DNA from 4 places in the Mitsuaria sp. BK041 genome. Region 4 is predicted to be linked to each of the others. Evidence: predicted binding sites of a transcription regulator. Region 4 holds the regulator's gene; each other region holds the start of a gene.
The links. Region 4 encodes LexA, which represses DNA repair genes until DNA is damaged. Its sites were predicted from a motif close to ACTGTATNNNNATACAGT; they were not measured.
Positions count from the first base shown of each region.

Region 1 (6,965 bases), 190 kb from region 4:
GCCTTTGGGACCTCGAGAGACTGGCATGGGATGTTTGCGTGACAAAGGTCCTGCTTCAATGAACGAAAGTCACCTGCGGGGGGCTTGTCGCTGTTTCATACTCCACCCCGCTCGAATCCCGACGTGATGCCGATGTCGACCACTTTCCGTCCCGACGCCCCGACCGCCTCCCCCTCGATTGCCGCCGCGCTGCGAGGTGGTGTGCCATCCGCCCTGTCGGCCGTCTCGGTGCTGCTGCTGAGCCTGGCCCTGGCGGCCTGCCAGACGCCCGCGCCCGCGCCGCCGCCGCCCGAACCGGTGGTGACGGCGCCGCCTCCGCCGCCCCCGCCGCCGGAGCCGGTCCCGCCGACGCCCGCCGAGCAGGCCCTGGCGCAGAAGACCGCGATGCAGTCGATCGAACTGCTGGAAGCCGGCCAGGAAGACCAGGCCCGCGCCGAGCTGCAGCGCGCGCTGCAGCTGGATCCCGGCAACAAGCTGGCCAACAGCCTCATGAAGCAGATCACCGCCGACCCGGTGGCGCTGCTGGGTCGCGAGTCCTTCGCGTACACGGTGCAGTCCAGCGACACCCTGTCGCGGATCGCCGGCCGCTTCATGGGCGACATCTACGCCTTCTACATCCTGGCCCGCTACAACGACATCCGCGTGCCGCGCCAGGTCGCCGGCGGCCAGGTGCTGCGCATCCCCGGCAAGCCGCCGGCGGGTCCGCTGTATCCGCGCCCCTCGGCGCGCCCCGATCCGAAGGCCGCCGCGCCGGCCGCGCCGCCCGCGACCGTGGCCGCCGCTCCGGCGCCCGCCGCCCCGCCCGCGCCGCCGCCGGTGGCCGAGCTGTCGCCCGGCGAGAAGGCCATGCGTGCCGGTGATGCGCACGAGCGCGCCGGCCGCATGGACAAGGCGCTGGAGGAGTTCCGCCGCGCCGAGGCCGCCGATCATCCCGGCGCCGCCGCCCGCATCGAGGCGCTGCGCAAGAAGCAGATCGCCCGGGCGACGCTGAATGCGCGCACCGCCTTCGCCAAGCAGGACCTGGCCGGCGCGATCCGCGGCTGGGACACGGTGCTGCAGCTCGACCCGGACAACGAGCTGGCCAAGCTGGAACGCCAGAAGGCCGTCACGCTGAAGGCCAAGGCCGACCAGCTGAAGTGACACCGCGCCGCTGCGACGGCGTCGGACACCCCAAGGAAGAGGCGCCGCGTGCGCCTCTTTTGCATGGGCGCTCGCCGGCGGAACTCCCTCGCAGGCGGCCGGTGAGGCGAGAGCTGGATGACTCAATTACTGTATATTCATACAGTTGTTTGTCATTCCCGCGCGCCCCATGGACCTCGACCGCAAGCTCGCCATCCTGGCCGACGCCGCCAAGTACGACGCCTCCTGCGCATCCAGCGGCACCGACCGGCGCGATTCCGTCGGCGGCGCCGGCATCGGCTCGACGGAAGGCATGGGCATCTGCCACAGCTACGCGCCCGACGGCCGCTGCATCTCGCTGCTCAAGATCCTGCTGACCAACCATTGCCAGTACGACTGCCTGTACTGCGTCAACCGGTCGTCGAGCAACGTGGCGCGGGCGCGCTTCAGCGTCGAGGAGGTCGTGCGGCTGACGCTGGACTTCTACCGCCGCAACACCATCGAGGGCCTGTTCCTCAGCAGCGGGATCATCAAGAGCCCCGACCACACCATGGAACAGGTGGTGCGGGTGGCGCAGACGCTGCGCGAGGTGCATGACTTCCGCGGCTACATCCACCTCAAGACCATCCCGGATGCCAGCGACGAACTGCTGCGCCGGGCCGGCCGGTATGCCGACCGGCTCAGCATCAACGTCGAGATGCCCACCGAGGCCGGCCTGAAGCAGCTCGCGCCCGAGAAGGACACGAGCGCGATCCATCGCTCGATGGGCCGGCTGCGGCTGCACATCGACGAGGCCCGTGAGGCGCGGGCGTCAGCGGACGGATCAACCGGCGGGTCGTCGGTCGGGTCCACTGGCGCGACAACGGGCGAGGCGCCGATCCGCGTGATCCCGGGCGCCGCGCCGCGCCCCGCGCGGCCGCCGCGCTTCGCCCCGGCCGGCCAGAGCACGCAGATGATCGTCGGCGCCGACGACAGCGACGACCGCAGCATCCTGCGCAGCAGCGCCGCGCTCTACGGGCGCTTTCGCATGCGGCGCGTCTATTACTCGGCGTTCAGCCCCATTCCCGATGCCGCGCGGGCCCTGCCGCTGAAGGCGCCGCCGCTGGTGCGCGAGCACCGCCTCTACCAGGCCGACTGGCTGATGCGCTTCTACGGCTTCGACCACGAGGAGATCGTCGACGACGGCACCGGGCTGCTGCGGCTGGACGTCGATCCCAAGCACGCCTGGGCGCTCGCGCATCCGGAGCGCTTCCCGGTCGACCTCAACCAGGCGCCGCGAGAGCTGCTGCTGCGGGTGCCCGGCCTGGGCGTCGGGTCGGTCGACCGGCTGATCGCCGCCCGTCGACTGCGCCGGGTGCGGGCCGAGGACCTGCGCCACATGAAGCTGCCGCTGCGCCGGGTGTTGCCTTTCGTCATCGTCGACGGTCATCGTCCTGGCGCGGCACCGCCAGCCCCGACTCGCGCCAGTGGGGCAGCGGACGCGGGCACGGGCACGGGCGTGGTCGGGGGCGTTGTCGCGGGCACTCCCACGCAGCTGGGACTGTTCGGATGATCCGCGTGCGGCTCGATGGACCCGTCGACTTCGACGGCTTCCGCCTCGCCGCCCGGCGCCTGGTGCTGGACGGCGTGGCGCCGGAGACCGTCGAGTGGACCACCGGCGAGGACGACGGCGACCTCTGGTCGACAGTGGGGGACGTCGATGCGACCGACGCGAACGAGCGCGTCGCGAGCGCCGCGTTCACGGTGCCGGCCTCGTTCCTGTCGCTGTGCCGGTCCGCCCTGCTGCATCGCGAGCCGCGGCGCTTCGAGCTCCTGCACCGCCTGCTGTCGCGCCTGAGGACCGATCCCGCGTGCTGGCATGACCGTTTCGACGAGGACCGCCGCCACGCGGAGCGGCTCGCCCGCGAGGTGCGGCACGAGATCCACAAGACCCATGCCTTCGTGCGCTTCGTCCCGGTCGAGGACACCGACGGCGAACGCCTGGTCGCCTGGTTCGAGCCCGAGCACCATGTGCTCGAGGCCGCCTCGCCCTTCTTCGCGCGGCGCTTCGCCAACCTGCGCTGGACCATCCTGTCGCCGCGCGTCTCGATGCACTGGGACGGCGTCCGGCTGTGCGCCGGCCCGGGGGCGCGGCGGGAGACGGCGCCACCGCCGGACGCTGGCGCGGCGCTGTGGCTGACCTACTACCGCAGCATCTTCAATCCGGCGCGCCTGAAGCTGGCCATGATGACCCGCGAGATGCCGCGCCGTTACTGGGCCAACCTGCCGGAGGCCGCGCTGATCGAGCCGCTGGTCGCGCAGGCTGACGACCGCGTGCGCGACATGCTGGACGCCGGACCGACCGCGCCCAGGCGCATTCGCCCGATCGTGCTGCCACCGCGTGGCTCGACGACGTAACGGCCGTCACTCCGATGAGCGGCCGCGCCGACGCCAGGCGCCGCTAACATCCGCGCCGCCATCCCTTCTCGGCGGCCTGGGGCCGCCACTCCGCATGACCCAGACCACGCCGCGCAACTTCGCCATCGACTGCCTGCGTGGCGTGGCCATCCTGCTGGTGGTGGTCCACCACCTGGCCCTGCCCTTCCGCCTGCCGCTGGCGCCCAGCCTGGCCGGTGCCTGGCTGCCCAAGCGCCTGATCGACGCGATCAGCTTCAACGGCTACGAGGCGGTGTTCATCTTCTTCGTGATCTCGGGCTTCCTGATCACGACCCGCCTGCTGGCGCGCGATGGCGACCTGCGCCGGGTCGACCTGCGCGCCTTCTACCGCGCGCGCGCCACGCGCATCCTGCCGCTGCTGCTGGTGATGCTGGCGTTGCTGTCGACCCTGGCGCTGCTGGGCGTGCCTGGTTTCGCACCGGGCGAGCGGCAGTCGCTGGCCGGCCTGCTGGGCTCGGCGCTGAGCTTCACCTTCAACTGGTATGAAGGCCGCACCGGCTGGGCGCCGGCGGCCTGGGACGTGCTGTGGTCGCTGTCGATCGAGGAGGTCTTCTACGTCGGCTTCCCGCTGCTGTGCCTGGCGCTGCCCCGGCCGCTGCTGGTGGCGGCGCTGGTGGCGCTGGCGCTCGCCCTGGTGCCGCTGAGGGCGCTGGTCCCGCCAAGCGACGAGGTGTGGTGGGAGAAGGCCTACCTGCCCGGCATGTCGGCGATCGCCTGGGGCGTGCTGGCGGCGCTGCTCGCGCGGCGCTGGCGGCCAGGCGCGCGCGAGGCCCGCCTGCTGGCGGTGCTCGGCGGCGTCGGCCTGCTGCTGGTGATCGGCTGGGGCGAGCTCGTCCACCGCCATCTCTTCAAGGGCGGCATGTACGTCCTGTGCGTCGGCACCGCCGCGCTGCTGGTCGCCGCGGTCGCTCACCCGCCGGCGCCACGCCGTGGCGGACGCTGGCTCGCCCGTCTGGGCGAGCTCAGCTACGAGCTCTACCTGAGCCACATGCTGGTCGTGCTCGGCACGGTGGCGCTGTATCGCGCCGTGATGGGCGCGTCGCAGGCCTGGACCTTCGCGGTCTACGCGCCGGCGGTGGTGGCCTGCGTGCTGCTGGCGGGGGTGCTGGAAAGGACCGTCTCCGGTCCCCTGCTCCGCCGCTGGCGCAGCAGCAGGAGCAGGCCGCCGAGCGTCAGCATCGCCCAGGTCGCCGGCTCCGGTGCCGGAACCGCCGACGGCGCGGCGGACCGGGCGTGATCTGAGCCGGACGCCGAGGACCCTGGCAGGCGCATCGTCCTTGTCCCGCACTCCGGGGGCGCGGCGGGCCGTCGACGGAAAAACGAATGACGCCGGCGCGCCGGGCGGATAAGAACGCCGTTTGCCCTGACCGGCGTCATGCCGACCCACTTCAAGGAGCCTCCATGGAAGTCCAGCAACTGCACCGCGGACGCCTGATCGACCACCTGCAGCTCGTCGTGCGCGACCTGGCCGCGAGCCGCCACTTCTACGAGGCGGTCCTGCCGCCGCTGGGCGTGCCGATCGGCGGATCGGGCGACGACTATTTCTGGGCCGACGAGCTGTTCGTGTCGACCGCGAGCAGCGATGCGGCGCAGGGCCAGCTGACCGGGCGGCATCACCTGGCCTTCCAGGCCCGGGACCGCGCGGCGGTCGACGCCTTCCACAAGACCGCGCTGGCCAACGGCGGCACCGACAACGGCGCGCCCGGCGAGCGGCCCTATCACCCGGGCTACTACGCGGCCTTCGTGCTGGACCCGGACGGCAACAACATCGAGGCCGTGTTCCACGGCGAGGCGCAGCGCAGCGCGCCCTCGGTCACGGTGACGTTCTAGGCGTCGGGGCGCGGGCAACCATCTGCGGCGGCCTTCGGCGGCGGCCGTCGGCCAACGCCGATGCCCGCGACTAGCGCTTGTCGACCTTGTTCTTCGCCGCCGCGGCCGGTCCCGCCGCGGCGGGGGCCTTGGCGGCCGACTCGTCGATGAGCTGGCGCATCAGCGCGGTCGCGCGCGCGTTCTTCGGATCCACGCGCAGGCACTTCTGCAGCAGCATCACCGCGCCGGACTTGTCGATGGTCGAGATCTTCTCGGCCTTGCGCACGTAGAGGTCGGCCAGCAGCCGCTTGGCCGAAGGATCGTTGCGGTCCTGCGGCGCGCGGCGCTCGAGCAGCCGGATCGGCTCGTCGAGCTCGCCCTGCGCGGCCAGCATCGCGATGTGCTCGAGTTCGTTGCGGTCCGGCCCGGCCGACGCCGCGGCCGGGGCCGGGTCCTTGCCCGACGCACCCGCCGCCTGCGCCTTGGCGGCCGGCTTGGCCGCCACCGGCGGGCCCGCCTTGCGCAGCGTCAGCCGCGTCGGCTTGCCCAGGTAGCTCTTCTGGTTGCGTTCCTTCTCCAGGCCACGCAGCGCGTCGGCGGCGGCCTCGTTGTCCGGCTGCAGCGCCAGCACGCCCAGGTAGGCCGTGCTTGCGCCGTCCAGGTCGCCGCGCTTTTGCGCCGCCCTGGCTTTCTCGAGCCGCTCGCTCACGCCGCTGTCGATCAGCTGGCGGGTCGCGGCCAGGCTGTCGCGGTAGCCGGCGTTGTCGGGCCGCAGCACGGTCAGCGCTTCCCAGGTCCAGGCGGCCTCGGCCAGCTGGCCGTCCTTCACCTGCTCCTGCGCGCGCGACACCTGCGCCTGCTCGAAGGCCGTGGGGGGCGAGCCGGCCACGCCTTCACCGCCGCGCAGCGCGCCGCTCGGGCCGCTGCTGCAGGCCGCCAGCGCGGCGGCGGCCAGGAGGACTGCGAGCGCGGCCCTCATGGCGTCTGTCCAATGCGGCGGCTGGTCTGCAGCCGGGCCTTGAAGGCCTCGAGGTCGTGGTCGCCGAAGATCATCGTGCGGCGCAGCATCAGCGGCTGCGCGTAGAAGGCGTTGCCGCCCGGGTTGACGGTCACCGCCAGCGTGTACTTCTGACGCGTCAGCGTCTCCAGCACCAGTTCGTTGGCGTCACCGTAGGGATAGGCGTAATGGCGCACCTGGTCCTTGGTGTTGAGCTTCTGCTCGATCAGGTCGCGCGGGCCGGCGGTCTCGCTGTCGAGGTTGCGCTTGTAGCGCTCGTCGTTCTCGCCGGCGGTGCGCTCGATCAGGTTGCGGTGCGACTTCGAATGGGCCTGGATGTCCATCAGCCCCGAGGCCTGCATCTCCGCCAACTGCGGCCAGCTGACCGCGTCGCCGCCGGCGCCGACGAAATCGGTGTAGACGAACATCGTCGCGGGCAGGCCCAGCTTGCGCAGCACCGGGTAGGCGAACTTGTAGACCGACTCGTAGCCGTCGTCGAAGGTGACGACCACCGCCTTGGGCGGCAGCGGCTCCTTGCCCTCGAGGTAGCCGGTCAGCTGCGAGAGCTTGACGACGCGGTAGTCGTTCTTCGCCAGCCATTCCA
Region 1 covers NZ_JACHYT010000001.1:2,114,801-2,121,765, reverse strand. Annotated here, with positions in the region: gene FHT38_RS09335 (LysM domain-containing protein) at 133-1,140, shown strand; gene FHT38_RS09330 (putative DNA modification/repair radical SAM protein) at 1,310-2,671, shown strand; gene FHT38_RS09325 (TIGR03915 family putative DNA repair protein) at 2,668-3,516, shown strand; partial or broken gene FHT38_RS09320 (acyltransferase family protein) at 3,611-4,642, shown strand; gene FHT38_RS25740 (hypothetical protein) at 4,618-4,734, opposite strand; gene FHT38_RS09315 (VOC family protein) at 4,957-5,385, shown strand; gene FHT38_RS09310 (hypothetical protein) at 5,456-6,343, opposite strand; gene FHT38_RS09305 (polysaccharide deacetylase family protein) at 6,340-6,965, opposite strand, start outside.
Region 1: a site for LexA is predicted at 1,269-1,286, ahead of FHT38_RS09330 (putative DNA modification/repair radical SAM protein). Genes of this name have one in related genera too.

Region 2 (6,965 bases), on a different contig from region 4:
GCGCATCGCGACATAGAGATTGCAGGCCACGATCTGATGGCCCTCGCTCGCGCTTTCCATGACGACCGGCTGGCCGTCGATCAATTCATATCGGCTGCCATCGCCAGAGTCCCAGGCCAGGAAATCGTCGCTCGTCATCTGCATCGTCGTTGCCGCCGGAAGTCGGTATGCCATCGGAGTCACCTGCGCTTCAGTAGGAAGGAGGCGGTGATTCTTCGAAAGCCCGGAAGGGTTGTCGCTAGCTCGAACTGAGGCTGGATCGCTCGCCGGCTCCAGGTTCAGGGCACCGAATGACGGATGGGTGGAGGATGCGTCGCCGCCGGGTTCAACGTTCGCCCTGGGCAAGCGGATGGGCGGCGAAGCGCACCGTGAACCGCGCGCCAGGGCCCACACCTTCCGCCTCCGCCTGACGGCGTGCCCGCGTGTCGTCGACCGCGATCTCCGCGTCGTGCTGCTGGACGATCTCGCGCACGATCGCCAGGCCCAGCCCCGAGCCGTCGACATTGGTGCCCAGCGCGCGGTAGAACGGCTGGAAGACCTGCTCGCGCTCCGCCTCCGCGATGCCCGGCCCCGAGTCCTCCACCTGCAGCACGCAGACCTGGCCGAACGGATCCTCGACCACCCGCACGGTCACCGTCCCTCCACTGGGGGTGTACAGCAAGGCGTTGTCCACCAGATTGCGGATCAGCTCGCGGATCAGCAGGGGATGGCCGTGGATGCGCAGGCCCGCCTGGCTGGCCTCCGGCCCCTCATAACCGAGGTCCAGCCGCTTCTCCATCGCGCGCGGCACGAAATCGCGCACCGTCTCGATCGCCAGCACCGCCAGGTTCACCTCGCTGCGGCGCGCGGCGTGCTCCTGGTCCTCGGCGCGGGCCATGGCCAGCAGCTGGTTCACCATGTGCGCCGCACGCTGACTGGAGACCGCGATCTGCTTGAGCGAACGCCGCAGCTCCGACGGCGAGCTGCGACCCTCGTCGATCTCGCGCTGGGCGAGCTCGGCCTGCGTCCGCAGCCCCGCCAGCGGCGTCTTGAGCTGATGCGCGGCGTCGGCCAGGAAGTGCTTCTGCGCGCGGATCGATTGATCGAGCCGCTCGAGCAGGTCGTTGATCGCCTGCACCAGCGGGGCCACCTCGTCGGGGATGCGCTGCTCGTCGATGGGGCTCAGGTCGGAACTGTCCCGCGAGCGGATGCGGCGCTGCAGGTCGTTGAGCGGCGCGATGCCGCGCGCCAGCGCCAGCCACACCAGCAGCACCGCCAGCGGCAGGATCACGAACTGCGGCAGGATCACGCCCTTGATGATCTCGTTGGTCAGCCGCGAGCGCTTGCCCAGCGTCTCCGCGACCTGGACCAGCATCATCTTGTCGCCACCGGCCATCCCCTCCGGCACCACCCACAGGTAGGACACCCGTACCGCCTCGTTGTTGACCTCGTCGAAACGGCGGTTGACCTCCCACGGCACGATGGGCGGTTCGACTTCGGGCACCGGCAACTGGGCGTCGCCGCTCAGCAATTCGCCGCGCAGGCCCAGCACCTGGTAGTAGACCGTGTCGGACTCGTCCGCCCGGAGCAGCGCCGCGGCCTCTGGGGCCAGCGCGTAGCGCGACCGCCCACGTCGCGTGGAGGCGTCGCCGGGCCCCGGCTCCGTTGCGACCTGCAGGCCCAGCGTGCGCGCCATCTCGTCGAGCTCGCGGTCGTAGGGCTTGTTCGCGATGCCCTGCGCCACCAGCCACGTCAGCGCGACGCTGATCGGCCAGATGACCAGCAGCGGGGCGAGCATCCAGTCCAGGATCTCGCCGAACAGCGAGCGATGGCCGGACGATTCACCCGCCATGCCGCGCGTCCTCGATCAAGCGTGCGCCCAGGGGCTCCGGGACGCCCCGCACCTCAGCCCGGAATCTTTTCAAGGCAGTAGCCAAGCCCGCGCACCGTCGCGATGCGGATCGGCCCCTGCTCGATCTTCTTGCGCAGCCGATGGATGTAGACCTCGATCGCGTTGTTGCTGACCTCTTCGCCCCACTCGCACAGGCGCTCGACCAACTGGTCCTTGCTGACCAGCCGTCCCGCGCGCTGCAGCAGCACCTCGAGCAGCGACAGCTCCCGCGCCGACAGTTCCACCATCTGATCGTTGATGTAAGCGACGCGGCCGGTGGCGTCGAACGTCAACGGGCCATGGCGGATCACGCTGGAGGCGGTGCCCAGGCCGCGGCGCGTCAACGCGCGCACACGCGCCTCGAGTTCCTGCAGCGAGAAGGGCTTGGCCATGTAGTCGTCGGCGCCAAGGTCCAGGCCCTTGACGCGTTCCTCGATGCTGTCCGCCGCGGTCAGGATCAGCACCGGCACGGACGATCCGCGCGCCCGCAGCCGACGCAGCACTTCCAGCCCATGCAGCTTCGGTAATCCCAGGTCGAGGATCAGCAGGTCGAACTCATGCGAGGCCAGCGCGGCGTCGGCCTCGCTGCCGCTGCCGACCTGGTCGACGGCGCAACCCGAGGCTCGCAACGAGCGCAGCAGGCCATCGGCCAGGACCTGGTCGTCTTCGGCGATCAAGATGCGCATGTGTCGTCCCCTCTGGTTATGGAGACATTCTAGGGAGCGGTCCGGGGCGCTTCCCTAGGCGTTTCCGAGCCGTCCTCAGGCGGATGAGCGGGGCACCAGTCAGGTGGGCGACAGCTTGGGAGGCGGCACTTCCCCCTCTTTGGCGAAAACGGGGGGAGTTGTGCGGCTGGCTCATCCTGTGAGCCACCTGCGGCCTAACATCCCGCCATCGACAGCGCCGCAGCCGCACCGACGGGCGGCACGGGTCGACAAAGTACTGTACAGATATACAGATTGCGCCATAATCCGCCGCAGCCAACAGGAGAAGATTGCATGGACGCCCCCGTGAAGAACGCCAACACCGAAAAAGCCAAGGCCCTGCAGGCCGCCCTCGCCCAGATCGAAAAGCAGTTCGGCAAGGGCTCGATCATGCGGCTGGCCGAAGGCGAGAAGATCGAGGACATCCAGGTCGTCTCCACCGGCTCGCTGGGCCTGGACATCGCGCTGGGCGTCGGTGGCCTGCCCCGCGGCCGCGTGATCGAGATCTACGGTCCGGAATCGTCCGGCAAGACCACGCTGACGCTGCAGGTCATCGCCCAGATGCAGAAGCTGGACGGCGTGTGCGCCTTCATCGACGCCGAGCATGCCCTGGATGTCCAGTACGCGCAGAAGCTGGGCGTCAACCTGCAGGAGCTGCTGATCAGCCAGCCCGACACCGGCGAACAGGCGCTGGAGATCGTGGACTCGCTGGTGCGTTCGGGTTCGGTGGACCTGATCATCGTGGACTCGGTCGCCGCGCTGACGCCGAAGGCCGAGCTTGAAGGCGAGATGGGCGACGCGCTGCCTGGCCTGCAGGCCCGCCTGATGAGCCAGGCGCTGCGCAAGCTGACCGCCACCATCAAGAAGACCAACTGCACCGTCATCTTCATCAACCAGATCCGGATGAAGATCGGCGTGATGTTCGGTTCGCCCGAAACGACCACCGGCGGCAATGCGCTGAAGTTCTACGCCTCGGTGCGCCTGGACATCCGTCGCATCGGCTCGATCAAGAAGGGCGAGGAAGTCATCGGCTCCGAGACCAAGGTCAAGGTCGTGAAGAACAAGGTGGCGCCCCCGTTCAAGACGGCGGAGTTCGACATCCTCTACGGCGAGGGCATCAGCCGCGAGGGCGAGATCATCGACATGGGCGTGACCGCGAAGATCGTCGACAAGTCGGGGGCCTGGTACGCCTACAGCGGCGAGAAGATCGGTCAGGGCAAGGACAACGCGCGCGAGTTCCTGCGCGAGAACCCCGACCTGGCGGTCGAGATCGAGAACAAGATCCGCGAATCGCTGGGTATCCCCCTGCTGGGCGCCGCGCCTGGCGACGCCGAGTAAGCACCGGGCGACGGCATGACTCCGTCCGGAAACCGGCGGGGTTCGGCCTCGCAGCCGCTGTCGCTCAAGGCCAGAGCCGTGGCCCTGCTCGCGCAGCGCGAGCACAGCGCGATGGAGCTGCGCCGCAAGCTGCTGCGCATTGCTCGTGATCGACAAGCTGCGCTGATCGAGGCCGCCGCCGGCGAGGGCAATCCCTCTTCGAGCCCAGGGCCGGGGGCCGGGCGTTCCGAGGCCGAGGATCCAGACGGCTCCGAAGCCCAGGCGGTCACGCTGACCCAGGAAGTGGACGCGGTCCTCGACTGGCTCAAGGCGAACGGCTATCTCGACGAATCGCGATTCGTCGAGTCGCGCATCCACGCGCGCTCCCAGCGCTTCGGACAGCGCCGCATCGAGCAGGAGCTCGCCCAGCATGGGTTGGCGCTCGACGCGGAGCAGCGATCGGCGCTGGCGGCCGGAGAGCTGGACCGCGCTTGTGAGTTGCTGCGTCGCAAGTTCGGCGAGGGAGCGCCGGTGGACGCGTCGGCGGAGGCCAAACGGCTGCGCTTCCTGACGGGGCGAGGCTTTGGATCCGAACTCGCCCGCAAGGCGGTGCGCCGCGTTGCCGCCGGCCCTGACGCATGAAGCGGTGACAGACGCAGAAACCGCCTGAAACTTCGTGCGTCACGAGCACCTTTCGAGCCGCTGACAAGCCCACGCCAGTGCGCGGCACAACCGCGCCAAGGGCTTGATGCAACGCAGCATGCTACATTTTCGGCTTCGCAAACCAGCCCGCCGGCGTTCGTCCGCGGGCGTGTTTTTGCGTGTTTGCATCGGTTTATGTCTTTCACCGCCTCCCCCGAGCGCCATCCGCCGCAACGTCGCCGAACCGTCGACGCGAGGTCCTATGGCCGCGACGACGGGATCCTTGTCGCGGAGGCCCGGCTGAATCCGGCGCTGCAAACCCCATCTCAACGCCGGCATCGCGGAGCGTCCGCGGCATCGGCGGCCTCTTCCTGATTCATCCATCAAGCGAGACCTCCCTATGAAGATTCACGAGTACCAGGGCAAGGAAATCCTGCGCCAGTTCGGCGTGCCGGTGCCGCGCGGCATTCCCGCGTTCACGGTGCAAGAAGCGGTCGAAGCCGCGCAGAAGCTGGGCGGCCCGGTCTGGGTGGTCAAGGCGCAGATCCACGCCGGCGGTCGCGGCAAGGGCGGCGGCGTCAAGCTGGGCAAGAGCCTGGACGACGTGAAGGCGCTGTCCGAGCAGATCCTGGGCATGCAGCTGGTCACGCACCAGACCGGCCCGGCCGGCCAGAAGGTCCGCCGCCTGTACATCGAGGAAGGCGCGGACATCAAGAATGAGCTGTATGTCTCGCTGGTGACCGACCGCGGCACCCAGAAGGTGGCCTTCATCGCGTCGAGCGAGGGTGGCATGGACATCGAGGAAGTCGCCCACTCGACCCCCGAGAAGATCATCACCGAGTACATCGACCCGCTGACCGGCATCACCGCGGGGCAGTCGAAGAAGATCGCCGCGGCCATCGGCCTGACCGGCGCTTCGGTGGACCAGGCCGTCGACCTGTTCGCCAAGCTCTACAAGTGCTACATGGACACCGACGCGTCGCTGGTGGAAATCAACCCGCTGAACTGCGACTCCAAGGGCAACCTGATCGCGCTGGACGCCAAGTTCAACTTCGACGCCAACGCGCTGTTCCGTCATCCGGAAATCGTCGCCTACCGCGATCTGGACGAAGAGGATCCGGCTGAGATCGAAGCCTCCAAGTTCGACCTGGCCTACATCTCGCTGGACGGCAACATCGGTTGCCTGGTGAACGGCGCCGGCCTGGCCATGGCCACGATGGACACCATCAAGCTGTTCGGCGGCGAGCCGGCCAACTTCCTGGACGTCGGCGGCGGCGCCACCGCCGAAAAGGTCACCGAGGCCTTCAAGATCATGCTGAAGAACCCCGAGGTGAAGGGCATCCTCGTCAACATCTTCGGCGGCATCATGAAGTGCGACACCATCGCCGAAGGCGTGATCACCGCCTGCAAGGCCGTCAACCTGAATGTGCCGCTGGTCGTCCGCATGAAGGGCACCAACGAGGAGCTGGGCAAGAAGATGCTGGCCGAGTCCGGCCTGCCCATCATCGCCGCCGACACCATGGCCGAAGCCGCGACCAAGATCGTCGCCGCCGTCAAGTAAGCCGCAGACCCAGCCAAGGAATACGACATGAGCATCTACATCAACAAGGACACCAAGGTCATCACCCAGGGCATCACGGGCAAGACCGGTCAGTTCCACACCCTGGGCTGCCAGGCCTACGCCAACGGCAAGAACGCGTTCGTCGCCGGCGTGAACCCGAAGAAGGCGGGCGAGAAGTTCTCGGACATCCCCATCTACGGCACCGTGAAGGAAGCCGCCGCCCAGACCGGCGCGACCGTGTCGGTGATCTACGTGCCGCCCGCGGGCGCCGCCGCCGCGATCTGGGAAGCCGTCGAGGCTGACCTGGACCTGGCGATCTGCATCACGGAAGGCATCCCCGTCCGCGACATGCTGGAAGTGCGCAACAAGATGAAGGCCAAGGAACTGGCCGGCGGCAAGAAGACGCTGCTGCTGGGCCCGAACTGCCCCGGCCTGATCACGCCCGACGAGATCAAGATCGGCATCATGCCCGGCCACATCCACCGCAAGGGCCGCATCGGCGTGGTCTCGCGCTCCGGCACGCTGACCTATGAAGCGGTCGCGCAGCTGACCGAGATCGGCCTGGGCCAGTCCTCGGCCGTCGGCATCGGTGGCGACCCGATCAACGGTCTGAAGCACATCGACGTGATGAAGGCCTTCAACGACGATCCCGACACCGACGCCGTGATCATGATCGGCGAGATCGGCGGCCCGGACGAGGCGGAAGCCGCGCGCTGGTGCAAGGCCAACATGAAGAAGCCGGTCGTCGGCTTCATCGCCGGCGTCACCGCCCCTCCCGGAAAGCGCATGGGCCACGCCGGCGCGCTGATCTCGGGCGGCGCCGACACGGCCGATGCCAAGCTGGCCATCATGGAAGAGTGCGGCTTCACCG
Region 2 covers NZ_JACHYT010000002.1:1,720,197-1,727,161, forward strand. Annotated here, with positions in the region: gene FHT38_RS23440 (Uma2 family endonuclease) at 1-174, opposite strand, end outside; gene FHT38_RS23445 (sensor histidine kinase) at 326-1,831, opposite strand; gene FHT38_RS23450 (response regulator transcription factor) at 1,885-2,556, opposite strand; gene recA (recombinase RecA) at 2,869-3,912, shown strand; gene FHT38_RS23460 (regulatory protein RecX) at 3,991-4,533, shown strand; gene sucC (ADP-forming succinate--CoA ligase subunit beta) at 4,934-6,094, shown strand; gene sucD (succinate--CoA ligase subunit alpha) at 6,122-6,965, shown strand, end outside.
Region 2: a site for LexA is predicted at 2,812-2,829, ahead of recA (recombinase RecA). Genes of this name have one in related genera too.

Region 3 (6,965 bases), on a different contig from region 4:
GGCGCGCGGCGATGCGCTCCAGCGTCAAGTAGAGCGTCTCGCCGGTGCGCACCGTGTCGGGCAGCAGCGAGGCGCTGTCCTCGGTCATGGCCTGGACGCCGATCGCCTCCAGCCGCAGTTCGCCCACCGGCGCCAGCAGCTTCGTCTTGGCCAGGTGCTCGGCCATCAGCCGGCAGAAGTGCTCGAGCGCGCGGATCGGCTCGGCGGTGCGGATCGTCAGCGATCCGCCATCGCCCGCGTCCTTGGCGCGCATCGAGTCGTGCACCCAGTGCAGCGTCACGCCGGTCGCGCCGGCATGGCGCGCCGCCAGCCAGCCGCACAGCCGCATCAGCAGCGGCCTCGCGCCCAGCAGCAGCGCCGGCGCGTGGTCCACGCGGCCGGGCAGCTCGATGCGGGCGTGGAAATCCTCCGGCAGCACTTCCCAGCGGTGCGCCTCCGGACGCAGCCCGTAGGCCTGGTCCAGCTTCGCCAGCAGCGCCGCGCCGAAGCGCCGGCTGATGCCGCCGCGCGGCAAGGCCCGCAACTGGCCCAGCGTGTTGATGCCGGCACGGCTCAGCGGCTCCGCATGTTCGGCGCCGGCGCTCAGCGCCTGCAGCGGGAGCGGATCCAGCACCGCCTGCAGCAGCCGGCCGCCCAGGTCCGGCACGCCGCAGCGCGCCAGCACCAGCGCGGCGGTGGCCGTCGGCGCCCAGCCGATGCCGACGGCGCCCAGGTCCGGCGCCTCGTCGGCGATGCGCGCCTGGAGCGCGCCCCGGCCGCGGAACAGCCGCAGGCTGGCCTCGACCTCCATGACGACGGCGTCCTCCATCAGCGCCACGCGCGGCGTGAACTGCAGGCACCACACGGCCAGCCCCGCCTGCGCCTCCGGACAGATCCCCCAGGGATGGTCTGGCGGCGCGGCCGGATCAGCGGACGGCGCCGGCGGACGAGGCGGCAGGATCAGGGCGACCCACAACATCGGTCAGCTCCGGGAACAGGGCGAGCGGCTGCGGCGCGCGCGAGGATTCGGACAAGGCGGCGGCGGACGCTGCGGCGGGCGCGGCTTCAGTCGCGGCGGGCATGACCGGCGCGAGTGGCGCGAGCGGCGCGACGGGGCGCATCGTGCTGGGCCGCATCACCCGGGGCGTCAGCACCCGCTCGAGCCCGCCCGGGATGGACGCCAGCCGCAGCGGCGTCTCATGGGCGGGGCCCTTGCGCTTGAGGATCAGGACGTCCAGCGCCCAGTCGACGTCGATCGTCACCTGCAGCCGCAGCGGCGCTGGCGAGGGGTCGTGGCGCGCGGCCAGCGGCCGGAACAGGAACACCGGCCCCTCGAAGGACTGCGCCAGCACCTGCAGCCGCCGCAGCTGTTCCGGCGCGGCCTGCGGCATCCAGGCCAGCACCGCGCCGGCGGCGTTGGACTTGATCAGCTGCTCGGCGCACCAGAGCCGCTCCGAGGGCGCGCGCGCGTCGATCCAGACCAGGTGGCGCTCGTCCAGTCCCAGGTGCATCAGGCCGGGCAGGTGCGGGCGCTTGGGCGGGCCGACCATCGCCACCGCGGCGCCGTCGGCGACCACGCGTCGCAGCGCCGGGCCGGCCAGCCGCCATTCGGCCAGCGAGAACTGCGGCAGCAGCAGTTCGGTCAGCTGGCGGCCGGGCCAGCCGCCGCCGGGCAGTTCCGCGTCCAGCGCGTCGAAGCCGCTGGGCCAGACCGTGTCGGTGCCGCGGCCCAGCGCGTCGCCGCGCCAGACGGCCTCGGCCACGGCGGGGGGAAGGGGCAAGGGCAGGGCGGACATGGCGGGGCGGTCGGCGGAACGATCAGCGAGACGGTCGGCGGAAGAGACGACAACGCCGGTCGTGACACCGGCGTTGGGAGCTGTATATGCATACAGTATAGGTGGGACGGCCGACCCGTCCAGCGGATGTCGCGCTTCAAGTGGGGAGAATGTCCCGCTCCCTGGACGCCTGCCCGAAGCTCAGCGCGAAGCGCGTCCCGCCGTTGGCGGGCGCCTCCAGGCTGACGGTCCAGCCCAGGTGCTCGGCCACGCGCTTGACGATGGCCAGGCCCAGCCCGGCGCTGCCGGCGCCGGCCGGGTCCACCTGCATGAAGCGGTCGAAGATGCGATCGCGCACCGCCGGCGGGATGCCGATGCCGGTGTCCTCGATGACGACCCGGCCGGCCTCGAGCCGGATGTCGACGCGGCCTTCCTCGGTGAACTGGCAGGCGTTGCGGATCAGGTTGCCCAGCGCGATCGCGGCGAGCTCGGGCCGCGCCGGCACTTCCAGGGCGGCATCGGCGGGAGCGGCATGCAGCGTCATCTCGACGGCCTTGCCCTTGAGCAGCGGCCGGCAGCGCTCCATCTCCTGGCGCAGCAGCGGCAGCACCGCGGTCGGCGGCGCGCCGATGCTGGCCGGATCGCGCGACAGCAGCAGCATCGCGACCACGCGTTCGCTGGTGTCGGCGGCGGTGCGGCGGATGCGCTCGGCCAGCTCGACCATGTCGTCCCGGCCGTGCAGGCGCGCCTTCAGGACCTCGGCGGCGCCCAGCATCACCGCCAGCGGGGTGCGCAGCTCATGGCTGACGTCGCCGGTGAACCAGCGCTCGCGGTCCAGGTAGCGCTGCTGGGCCTCGGTCTTGGCGGCGAAGGCGCGCGACAGCACGCCCAGTTCGTCGGTGGAATCCTGCAGCGGGTACTCGCGCGGCGCGGCGCCGGTTTCCACCGCGCGCGCCAGCGCGGTCACCGGCGCGACGATGCGGCTCGCGGTCAGTTGCGCCAGGAACAGCGCCAGACCCAGGCAGCAGACGAAGGCCAGGCCCAGCAGGCCGTAGACGCCCGCCTCGATCTTGGCGAAGTCCTCGTCGCGGTCGGTCAGCACGAAGACCGGGCCGAGGTCGTTCCGGACCAGCGCGCTGACCAGCTGGCCGTCCTGCGGCAGCGTGTACTTGCCGGGCGGCTTCCCGCGCAGCGGGGCCGGGATCTCCGTGCCGCGGTAGAGCGTGACGCTGGGCGGCAGGTCGGGCTCCAGGCCCTGCCGCTCGCGGGCGATCAGCTCGTCGGCGGTGCGGCTCAGGCGCTGGTCGATCAGGCGGTCCTCGATGCTCGAGGCGATGCGCACCGCCGCCACGGCGAAGGCGCCGCAGACCAGCAGGGTCAGCAGCAGGAAGGCCGCGGCGACGCGCGTGCGCAGCGTCGTCGGCGCGGCGGTGGAGCGCAGGCGCCAGGGGGCGCGGGTCACGCGGGGCTCATCCCGCATCGGGCGACACCAGCCGGTATCCGATGCCCGGATGGGTCTTCAGCAGCGGGACGGGGAAGGGCTTGTCCAGCGCCGAGCGCAGCGCGTGGATGTGGGTGCGCAGCGCATCGCTGTCGGGCGGGTCGTTGCCCCAGACCTCGCGTTCCAGGTCCTCGCGGCGGACCAGCTTGGGGGCCTCGCGCAGCAGGGCCGAGAGCAGCTTGTAGCCGGTGGGCGTGAGCTGCAGCGGCTTGCCGGCGCGGGTGGCTTCCAGCGTGTCGGGGTCGAAGCTGACATCGGCGTAGCTCACCGCCGAGCTCAGGTTCAGCCCGTGGGAGCGCCGCATCAGCGCCTTGAGGCGGATCTCCAGCTCGACCAGCGAGAAGGGCTTGACCAGGTAGTCGTCGGCGCCGCTCTCGAAGCCGGTGACCTTGTCGGCGATGGTGTCGCGCGCGGTCAGCATCAGGATGGGGGTCGGCCGGCGGAAGTCCTTGCGCAGGCGCCGGGCCACGTCCAGCCCGTCCAGGCCGGGCAGGGTCAGGTCCAGCACGATCGCGTCGTAGGAGCCGGCGGCGGCCTGCGCCAGCCCGCCCAGGCCGTTGCGGGCCACGTCCAGCTCGTAGCCCATCGGCTCGAGGTAGGCGAACAGGTTGGCGACGATGTCCGGGTTGTCTTCGATGACCAGCAGCTTCATGACGAGGCTCACGTTCCTGCGGCGCCGGGCGCCGCGTCGTCCTGGGGAGGGAGCCCGGATGGGGGGAAGTCCCCCGCCGGGCCCGCGGATGCCGGGAATGCTATGCGAGTCGGCCCGCGCCGACCTGTCGCTGGGCTGTCGCCCGGCGCGGCCGGGGTAACGGCCCCGGGAGCGGCCTTGGGATCGGCGCAAGCAGCGGGCGATCTGCGCGCAAGGGGCCAAAACTTCCAGGGTTCCAACGCCTTCGTCACCTTTCGTGACGCAAGTCCCGCTGCCGTCACCGACCGAGCGGTCGGGAGATGACTTGAAACGCGGCGCGGGCGCATAATTTGCGGGTTAACCCCTATGCTTGCCCCCCTCTTCTCCATCCCGGCCGTCGAGCGGCTCACCCACACGCCCCGGCTGACCCTGCGTCCGCCCGCGGCGGCGGACGCCCGGACCTTCCGCGACCTGCTGTGCGACCCGGCGAATCGTCGATTCGAATCCGGCGGTCCCGCCATGTCCGAGCGGCTGGAGCAATGGCGCGGGCTGTGGGCGCGCGACGGACTGGGGCCGTGGGCGGTCGCGCTGCGCGAGCAGCCTTCGCTCGGCGCGATCGGCTTCGGCGGCCTGAGCCGGGGACGGATCTGCGGCGCGCCGGCGCTGCTGCTGGAGTTCCACTTCCTGTCCGACCACTGGGGCCAGGGGTATGCGGCGGAGATGTCGCTGGCGGCGTTGGCGCTGGCCTTCGACAGCCTGCACGCGACCTCGGTGCAGGCGCTGCTGGCGCCGGGCAACACCGCGGCGCGCAAGACGCTGGAGCGGGTCGGGCTGCGGCTGACCGGCTCGGTCGCCGAGCATCCGGGCGAGGCGGCCAGCCTGCTCTACGAGATCAACGCCGCGCAGTACGCCGCGCACCCGCCGGCGCAGCCCGAGGCGACGCCGTTCGGCGCCTGAGGCCGGCCGGCCCCGCGCCCGCGGACCGACGTCACCCCGGCGCCGCTACTGCTGCGGATACACCCGCAGCCCCGCCAGGTCCAGCACCCGCAGTCCGCCATACTCGACCGCGATGAGCCGCTGCGCCTGCAGGTGGCGCAGGGCCTCGTTGACGCGCTGACGCGAGAGCCCCACCAGATGCCCCAGTTCCTGCTGCGTGATGCGCAGCAGCCCGTTCACGCCGGGGTACAGCTGGGGATGGAACAGCGCTGCCAGGTTGCGGGCGACGCGCAGGTCGGGATCGCTCTGGCGGTCGATCTCGCGTGCGGCGATGAACTGGCCCAGCCGCTCGTTGAGCTGGTTCAGCACGTAGCGGTTGAAGGCCAGGCTGGTCTCCAGCAGCTCATGGAAGCTGTCCAGCGGCAGGCCGGCGACGACGCTGCGGCGCAGCGCCTGGATGTTGTAGCGGTAGGCCTCGCGCTTGAGCAGGGTGCCCTCGCCGAACCAGCCGCCCGGCGGGACGCCGGTGAAGGTGACCTGGCGCGCCGCCGCCTCGTCGTTGCTCATCTTGAGCAGGCCGTCGATGACGCCGAACCAGAAATTGGCTTCGCGCCCGATGCGGCAGATGCGCTCGCCGACCTCCACCTCCGCCACCTGGATGCTGGCGGAGACCCGCTCGCGCAGTTCCGGCTCGATCGCCTTCAGCCAGGGAATGGCGCCCATCTCCTGCGCGCTCGCGGCCCGCGCCCGCAGCCGCAGCGGCTGCGTCGGCACGGCCCCCGACAGGGACGGGTGCAGGGGCGGCGGGGACGGCGAACCCAGCGCGGCGCGGACAGCGGTGTCGGTGATCGAGGCCATCCCCCGTTCATCGCGCCGGCGCATGACAACAGCCTGACGCGCCCCCCTGGGGAAAACGCTGCCCCGAACTCTCCCTAGGAATGTCGTCGCAACGACAACACGGCGTCAATGAGCCGGCCTACAGTCCATTCACCCCGCGGCATGAGCGCCTCCACCAGAGACGGCGACAGCGGGGACCACAAGGAGACGACGGTGGACCAGACCTTCCCCCGCTTGCTGCTCGCCCATGCACGGCAGCGCCCCGGCGCGCCGGCGCTGCGCGAGAAGGAGCTCGGCATCTGGCAGACGCTGGACTGGGCCGGGCTCGCGGCGCTGGTGCGTGATCTCGCGCACGGCTTCGCCGCCGCCGGCATGGTGCGCGGCCAGCATCTGGTGGTCATCGGCGAGAACCGGCCGCGGCTGTACGCGGCCATGCTCGCCGCGCAGTCGCTGGGCGCGATCCCGGTGCCGCTGTACCAGGACGCGGTGGCCGCCGAGTTCGTCTACCCGCTGCAGAACGCCGAGGTCGCCTTCGCCGTCGTCGAGGACCAGGAGCAGGTCGACAAGCTGCTCGAGATCCGCGACCAGTGCCCGGCGCTGCGCCGCGTCTGGTTCGACGATCCGCGCGGCCTGCGCCATTACGCGGCCGACGGCCTGGGCTCGATCGACGGCCTGTGCGACGACGGCCGCGCCCATGCGATGCGCCATCCCGGCTGGTTCGAGCGCGAGGTCGAGGCCGGCCGCGCCGAGGACGTGGCGGCGATGTTCTTCACCTCCGGCACCACCGGCCACCCGAAGGGCGTGGTCCACACCCATGCGACCTTGATCGACCGCGCGCAGGCGGGCGCGCGCTTCGACCGCCTCACCCACGACGAGGAGGTGCTGGCCTACCTGCCGTGCGCCTGGATCGGCCAGAACATCTTCAGCTACGCGCAATGGCTGGCCTGCGGCTACGTCGTCAACTGCCCCGAGTCGGCCAGCACCGTCAGCATCGACCTCAAGGAGATTGGCCCGACCTACTACTTCGCGCCGCCACGCGTCTTCGAGGGCCTGCTCACCAGCGTGATGATCCGCATGGAGGACGCCGGCGCGCTCAAGCGCTGGCTCTTCGCGCGGTGCATGGCGCTGGCCCATCGCGTCGGGCCCGCGCTGATGGACGGCCAGCCGGTCGGCGCCTGGGAGCGCTTCAAGTACCGGCTCGGCGACCTCGCCGTCTACGGGCCGCTGCGCAACGCGCTGGGCTTCTCGCGGGTGCGCGTGGCCTACACCGCCGGCGAGGCCATCGGCCCCGACCTGTTCAGCTTCT
Region 3 covers NZ_JACHYT010000002.1:167,666-174,630, reverse strand. Annotated here, with positions in the region: gene FHT38_RS16695 (DNA polymerase Y family protein) at 1-958, opposite strand, end outside; gene imuA (translesion DNA synthesis-associated protein ImuA) at 906-1,775, opposite strand; gene FHT38_RS25665 (HAMP domain-containing sensor histidine kinase) at 1,912-3,216, opposite strand; gene FHT38_RS16680 (response regulator transcription factor) at 3,224-3,907, opposite strand; gene FHT38_RS16675 (GNAT family N-acetyltransferase) at 4,253-4,843, shown strand; gene FHT38_RS16670 (Crp/Fnr family transcriptional regulator) at 4,889-5,545, opposite strand; gene FHT38_RS16665 (AMP-binding protein) at 5,873-6,965, shown strand, end outside.
Region 3: a site for LexA is predicted at 1,855-1,872, ahead of imuA (translesion DNA synthesis-associated protein ImuA). Genes of this name have one in related genera too.

Region 4 (6,965 bases):
GGCTGCACAGCGACAAGGGCGACGTCGAGATTCCGCGCCACTGGGCGCTGGCCGAGGTCGCCCAGCACATGCCCGAGACCGACATGCCGGCCACCGAGTTCGTGCTCGAGGGCGACATCCGCCTGATGGCCGCCCGCCAGGCGCTGGCCGACGCCGAAGCGGCCGACGACGGCCACGCGATCGCCGATGCCTACGCGCAGCTGATGGACGCCGGCAGCCTCGATGCCCCGGCCCGCGCGCAGGCGCTGCTGATGGGCCTGGGCTTCAAGGGCACGCAGGTCGATGCGCCGGTGAACAGCTTCTCCGGCGGCTGGCGCATGCGGCTGCAGCTGGCGCGCGCGCTGATGTGCCCGTCCGACCTGATGCTGCTGGACGAGCCCACCAACCACCTGGACCTGGACGCCCTGGTCTGGCTGGAAGCCTGGCTGCAGCGCTATGAAGGCACGCTGATCATCATCAGCCACGACCGCGAATTCCTGGACGCGATCACCAAGGTCACGCTCCACCTGGACGATGCGAAGCTGCATCGCTACGGCGGCAACTACACCGCCTTCGAGTCGATGCGCGCCGAGCGCATGCTCCAGCAGCAGCAGGCCTTCGACAAGCAGCAGGAGCGCATGGCGCACCTGCAGAAATTCATCGACCGCTTCAAGGCCAAGGCCTCCAAGGCCAAGCAGGCGCAGAGCCGCGTGAAGGCGCTCGAGCGCATGGAGAAGCTGGCACCCGTGCTCACCGCGTCGGACTTCAGCTTCGAGTTCCGCGAGCCGCTGAACCTGCCCAATCCGATGCTGATGTTCGACACCGTGTCCGTGGGCTACGACACGGACGAGGGCGAGAAGGTCATCGTGCGCGGCATCGACCGCTCCGTGCTGGCGGGCCAGCGCTTCGGCATCCTGGGCGCGAACGGCCAGGGCAAGTCGACCTTCGTGAAGACGGTGGCGCGCATGCAGCGCGCGATGGGCGGCACGATCACCGAGGGCAAGGGCCTGTCGATCGGCTACTTCGCGCAGCAGGAGATGGACGTGCTGCGGCCCGACGAAGGGCCGCTGATGCACATGATCCGGCTGGCCAAGGAGGTCAGCCCGAATGCGCGCGAACAGGAGCTGCGCGACTTCCTGGGCCAGTTCCGCTTCGTCGGCGACATGGTCAACCAGGAGGTTGGCAGTTTGTCCGGCGGCGAGAAGGCGCGGCTGGTGCTGGCGATGCTGGTGTGGCAGCGCCCCAACCTGCTGCTGCTGGACGAACCGACCAACCACCTGGACCTGCAGACGCGCGAGGCGCTGTCGATGGCGCTCAACGAGTTCGAAGGCACCGTCATGCTGGTCAGCCACGACCGCGCGCTGCTGCGCGAGGTCTGCGACGAGTTCTGGCTGGTGGCCGACGGCAAGCTCGCGCCCTTCGATGGCGACCTCGACGATTACCAGCGCTGGCTGCTGGAGCAGTCCAAGGAGGCCGCGAAGCTGGCGAAGGAACAGGCCAAGCAGGCGATTCGCGAGGCCCGGGCCACCGGCAAGGCCGAGGCACCACTCGCCGCGGCCGCACCGGCCCCGGCCGTCGCGCCGCCACCCGCCGCGGCGCCCGCGCCCTCGCCCGTCAAGCGCGAGGACCGCAAGCTCAGCGGCCAGGCCCGTCAGAAGCTCAACGAGCAGACGCGCCCGCTGCGCAAGGAGATGGAGCAGATCGACGCGAAGATGAAGGCCTGGGCGGAGGAACGCGCGGCGCTGGAAGCGCAGCTCTCCAACCCCGGGCAGACGCCCGCACAGATCGCCGACGCGGGCAAGCGGCTGAAGGCCATCAGCGATGAGATCGACGAAGCCGAGATGCGCTGGCTGGAGCTGAGCGAGCAGGTCGACGCCGTTCAATCGGCCGGCTGAGCGCAAAGGCTCAGCGATCTGCGCAGGGCTTTGCCCTCACCCCTCCCTCTCCCGCAACGCGGGAGAGGGTGTTCTCACCGAGACCTTCGAACGGGTGGCCTCGAATGGATGTCGTCGGACGGGTGGGGCTCCTTCGCGTCCCCTTTTTCCGTGCTGGCGGCGCTCGTCCCAGGCACCGATAGTTCGCCTCAACGGCGGACAAAGACCATTTCAATTGCGTGCAATTGAATTGCTCGCTACATTTCATCCCATGCCGAAGACGAACCCTTCCAGCCCCCAGGACGCTGCCGCCGTCAGCACCGCTGGCGGCCAGCCCTCGATGCCCGCCGGCACCGACTGGCTGAAGCTGGACGTTCAGCTCTGCTTCGCGCTGTATTCGACCTCGCTGGCGATGACCAAGCTCTACAAGCCGCTGCTGGCGCCGCTGGGCCTGACCTACCCGCAATACCTCGTGATGCTGGTGCTGTGGGAGACGGAGGGCCTGGGCGTCTCGGAGCTGGGACAGCGTCTGAGCCTGGATTCCGGCACGCTCACACCGCTGCTGAAGCGGCTCGAGGCCAGCGCGCTGATCGAGCGCCAGCGCGCCCGCGGCGACGAGCGCCGCGTCGAGATCCATCTGACCGCCGCTGGCCGCGCACTGCGCGATCAGGCGGTAGGCATTCCCGAGCAACTGGCCTGCGCCAGCGCCTGCGGGCCGGCCGAGCTCGAATCGCTGACACGCCGTCTGCAGGCCTTGCGCACCAAGCTGCTGACCCACCTCGCCGCAGATTCCGCCGCAGATTCCGCCGCCGATCCCGCCGCGCTCACGGAGAGCGACGGCGAGGACGGCAACCCCTGACCCCAAGCGTTCTTTCCCCTCACCACCAAGGAGCCCCACATGGCCATCGAAAAAGCCCTCTACACCGCCACCGCCACCGCCACCGGCGGCCGCTCCGGCACCGCGCAATCGTCCGACGACCGCCTGAAGGTCCAGCTGTCCACGCCCAAGGCGCTGGGCGGCGACGACGGCGCCGGCACCAACCCGGAACAGCTGTTCGCCGCAGGCTATTCCGCCTGCTTCATCGGCGCGATGAAGGCCGTCTCGGCCCGCAACAAGGTCGCCCTGCCAGCCGAAGTCTCGATCACCAGCGAAGTCGGCATCGGCCCCCACGCCAACAAGCCGGGCGCCTTCGGCATCGCCGTGGCGATGAAGATCTCGGTGCCGGGCATGGACCGCGCGCAGCTGGAAAAGCTGGTGGCCGACGCCCACGAGGTCTGCCCCTACTCGAACGCCACCCGCGGCAACGTCGACGTCACGCTGACGATCGTCTAAGCCTTCCGCGGCGCCCGGTCACCACCGGGTCGAGCACAAAGAAAAGCGCCGGTCATGCCGGCGCTTTTTCATTCATGGGTCCAGCCGTCGACGCTTCGCTCCGTCGCGACCGACGAAGCCACTCGCGACGGCTGTGGTTCAGCGTTGCAGCAGGCTGAGCATCAACTCGACACGCGCCGCCCACGGCGACAGCGCGGCGGCGGGCTCATCGCCGGCGCCCACGATGCGTCCCTGCGCGCACCGCGTCGTCCGCCACACCGGCACGCCGGCCTCCTTGAGCGCGCGCACCGGCGCCTCGAGCACCTGATTCACCGTGCCGTTGCCCGTGCACGCCAGCACCAGCCCCTGGAGACCGGCCGCTCGCCAGGCTTCGAGCGACCGCGCATCGGCGCCCGCATGGCTGGCGAGCACCTCCACCCAGGGCCACTGGCTCGCGTCCTCCGGCAACAGCGCCGCGCCGAGCGCCTCGCCCCCCGGCCAATCGCGGAAGCGCCGCACGACGCCCTCCTCCACCACGGCCAGCGGCCCGGCGTCAGGCCCGGCCTCGAAGGCGTCGAGCCGGTAGCTGTGCGTCTTGCGCAGCTCGAGCCCGGACCAGACCTGCCCCGCCACGACGGCGATGACGCCTCGCACGCCTTCGCTCTCGGCAACGGCCACGGCGTCCAGCAGGTTCTGCGGACCATCCGCCTGGATGGCGGTCGCCGGCCGCATCGCGGCGGTCAGCACGACCGGCTTCTCCGGCGCCAGCACGCGCTGCAGCAGATAGGCGGTCTCTTCCAGCGTGTCGGTGCCGTGCGTGATCACCACGCCGCGGACCTCGGGCCGGTCCAGGTGCTCCCGCACCCGCTTCGCCAGCCGCGCCCAGGTGGCGTGATCCATGTCCTTGCTGTCGAGCTGGGCCAGTTGTTCGGCCTCCAGCGACTTCGCCGCGAGCGCCGGGACCGCCTTCACCAGCGACTCCACCGACAGCGAACCCGCCTTGTAGCCGACGTTGTCCGTGGCGCTGCCGGAGGCGCCGGCGATCGTGCCGCCGGTGCCGATGATCACGAGGGTCTGGGGCGCGCTTTGCAATTTGTCGTCTCCTGTATAAAAATCCAGATGCTGGATGGATTCTCAGGCGGCTTTCGAACCCTCGAAGCCGTTTTGCATTCCAACCAGTCCTCCATGGAATAAAGGCCTGTGCTCGTGGATACACCGCCCAAACTCACCGCCCGCCAACAACAGATCTTCGATCTGGTCCGCGACAGCATCGAGAGCACCGGCTCGCCGCCCACGCGCGCCGAGATCGCGCAGCAACTCGGCTTCAAGTCCGCGAACGCCGCCGAGGAACACCTGCAAGCGCTCGCCCGCAAAGGCGTCATCGAACTGGTGGGGGGCACCGCGCGCGGCATCCGCCTGCCGTCGACCGCGCTGCGCCAGGTCAACCGCGCCCGGGAGCACAGCCAGTTCGCCCTGCCGCTGGCCAGCCTGGCGCAGCTGACGCTGCCGCTGGTCGGCCGCGTCGCTGCCGGCGCGCCCATCCTCGCCGAGGAACATGTGGAGCAGCACTATAGCGTCGACCCCTCGATGTTCTCGAAGGCGCCGGACTTCCTGCTGCGCGTGAAAGGCATGAGCATGAAGGACATCGGCATCATGGACGGCGACCTGCTCGCCGTGAAGAAGACCAGCGAAGCGCGCAACGGCCAAGTCGTCGTCGCGCGCCTGGGTGACGAGGTCACCGTGAAGCGCTTCCAACGCCATCCGGATGGCATCCGACTTCTCCCGGAGAACGCCGATTTCGCCCCGATCGAGGTTACGCCGGATGAGCAGTTCGCCATCGAAGGCCTGGCGGTGGGATTGATCCGCTCCGGCGGGTTTCACTGAGCGGGTACGAGTGCCGCATGGCTGCGCGAAAGACGCACACGAAAGCGGCTTCGGCCGCTGAATGCCTCACGCTGCGGCAAATTCCCAACATCGGTCCTGCGATGGTTCGGGATTTTGAATCGATGGGGATTCGGCAGCCCGCGGATCTCATCGGCGCCGATGCATTTGCGCTCTATCAGCGGATTTGCAAACTGACCGGCAAGCGCCACGATCCCTGCGTTCTGGATACCTATATGGCGGCCGTCGATTTCATGAACGGTGCCTCGCCCAGAGATTGGTGGAGTTATACCGCCCAGCGCAAGCGCGAGTATCCGGACCTCTGAATATTCCGTGGGCGTGACCCGCCTTAACCAGAATGAGACCGGAACGGGCAAAGAAAAAACCCTGCCGATTTGTATCGACAGGGTTTCAATATTGGCGGAGTGGACGGGGCTCGAACCCGCGACCCCCGGCGTGACAGGCCGGTATTCTAACCAACTGAACTACCACTCCAGATACGACGCTGTTGAGCGCGTCGATATCATTCGCGAACAAGTTTCGCTGCAAGCCAACGGATCCATTCAGAACCGCGATGCAGCCAAGCCTTGCCAAACTTGGCGTCCCCTAGGGGATTCGAACCCCTGTAATCACCGTGAAAGGGTGGTGTCCTAGGCCTCTAGACGAAGGGGACTGAACCTTCTTGCTGTGACTCGGTCAGTGCGTACCGGCAACCCAGACTCCCAAGGAATCTGGTGGAGGTAAGCGGGATCGAACCGCTGACCTCTTGCATGCCATGCAAGCGCTCTCCCAGCTGAGCTATACCCCCGAATGCTGACGCATCGAATCGGTACGCTGCCCGAGCCTCAACTGTGTTGGCGGAGTGGACGGGGCTCGAACCCGCGACCCCCGGCGTGACAGGCCGGTATTCTAACCAACTGAACTACCACTCCAGATACTCAGAATCTTTCGATTCCTTCGCATCAAACTGGTCTCGCTTTGATTCGATCAATGACTTGATCGCTTCTCTGCGTCGATTTCGTTACTATACCTGATTTTGACAACGCTTAAATCGAGTTCCGAAGAATTTTCGATTTTCACGTTCAATCTCAGTCAGTAACCAAGCTCGAAAACTTGGCGTCCCCTAGGGGATTCGAACCCCTGTAATCACCGTGAAAGGGTGGTGTCCTAGGCCTCTAGACGAAGGGGACTGAACCTTCTTCCTTGAACCGCGCGCCACGCAAACCGAAGTTTGGTGGAGGTAAGCGGGATCGAACCGCTGACCTCTTGCATGCCATGCAAGCGCTCTCCCAGCTGAGCTATACCCCCTTTGGGGATTCGAACCGATTCGATTCAACTACTTTTGAATCTCATCGGGGAGCTCGCGCTCCCCGTTTTGATTCGCCGTCTGCTGCTTCGAAGTTCGTTTCGAACAACGCGCTGTTCAAGCGAGAACGAGAGTATAGAACGAGTTTTAAACGGAACGCAAGCGGTTCAACAAAATTTCTTTGTCGAAGAGTTCCAGCACCGCATCGACCGACGGCGTCTGCGCGCGGCCGCAGGCCAGCACGCGCACCGGGATGGCCAGTTGCGGCATCTTCAGGCCGTGCGCCGCGATCGTTTCCTTGATGGCGGCGCTGATGGAAGCCTTGTCCCAGCTGGCCAGCGCCTCGAGCTTGTCGGCGAACGCGAGCACGGCCGGCTTGACCGCGTCGGTCAAGTGCTGCACGCGGTCGGCCTCGCTGGGCGTCACCGGCGACACGTACATCGCCAGCCAGTCCGCCAACGCGACCGTCGTGCTGCATCGGTCCTTGAACAGGCCGCACATCGCCTCCAGCCGCTGCGGCGCGCTCAGGCCGCGCTTGGCCAGTTGAGCGCTCACCAGTTCCGCCAGACGGGCGTCATCGGCCAGCTTGATGTAATGCGCATTGACCCATTCC
Region 4 covers NZ_JACHYT010000001.1:1,921,376-1,928,340, reverse strand. Annotated here, with positions in the region: gene FHT38_RS08490 (ATP-binding cassette domain-containing protein) at 1-1,874, shown strand, start outside; gene FHT38_RS08485 (MarR family winged helix-turn-helix transcriptional regulator) at 2,194-2,712, shown strand; gene FHT38_RS08480 (organic hydroperoxide resistance protein) at 2,752-3,186, shown strand; gene FHT38_RS08475 (asparaginase) at 3,325-4,257, opposite strand; gene lexA (transcriptional repressor LexA) at 4,372-5,049, shown strand; gene FHT38_RS08465 (helix-hairpin-helix domain-containing protein) at 5,067-5,372, shown strand; tRNA gene FHT38_RS08460 (tRNA-Asp) at 5,465-5,541, opposite strand; tRNA gene FHT38_RS08455 (tRNA-Glu) at 5,644-5,719, opposite strand; tRNA gene FHT38_RS08450 (tRNA-Ala) at 5,779-5,854, opposite strand; tRNA gene FHT38_RS08445 (tRNA-Asp) at 5,902-5,978, opposite strand; tRNA gene FHT38_RS08440 (tRNA-Glu) at 6,161-6,236, opposite strand; tRNA gene FHT38_RS08435 (tRNA-Ala) at 6,279-6,354, opposite strand; gene gltX (glutamate--tRNA ligase) at 6,500-6,965, opposite strand, start outside.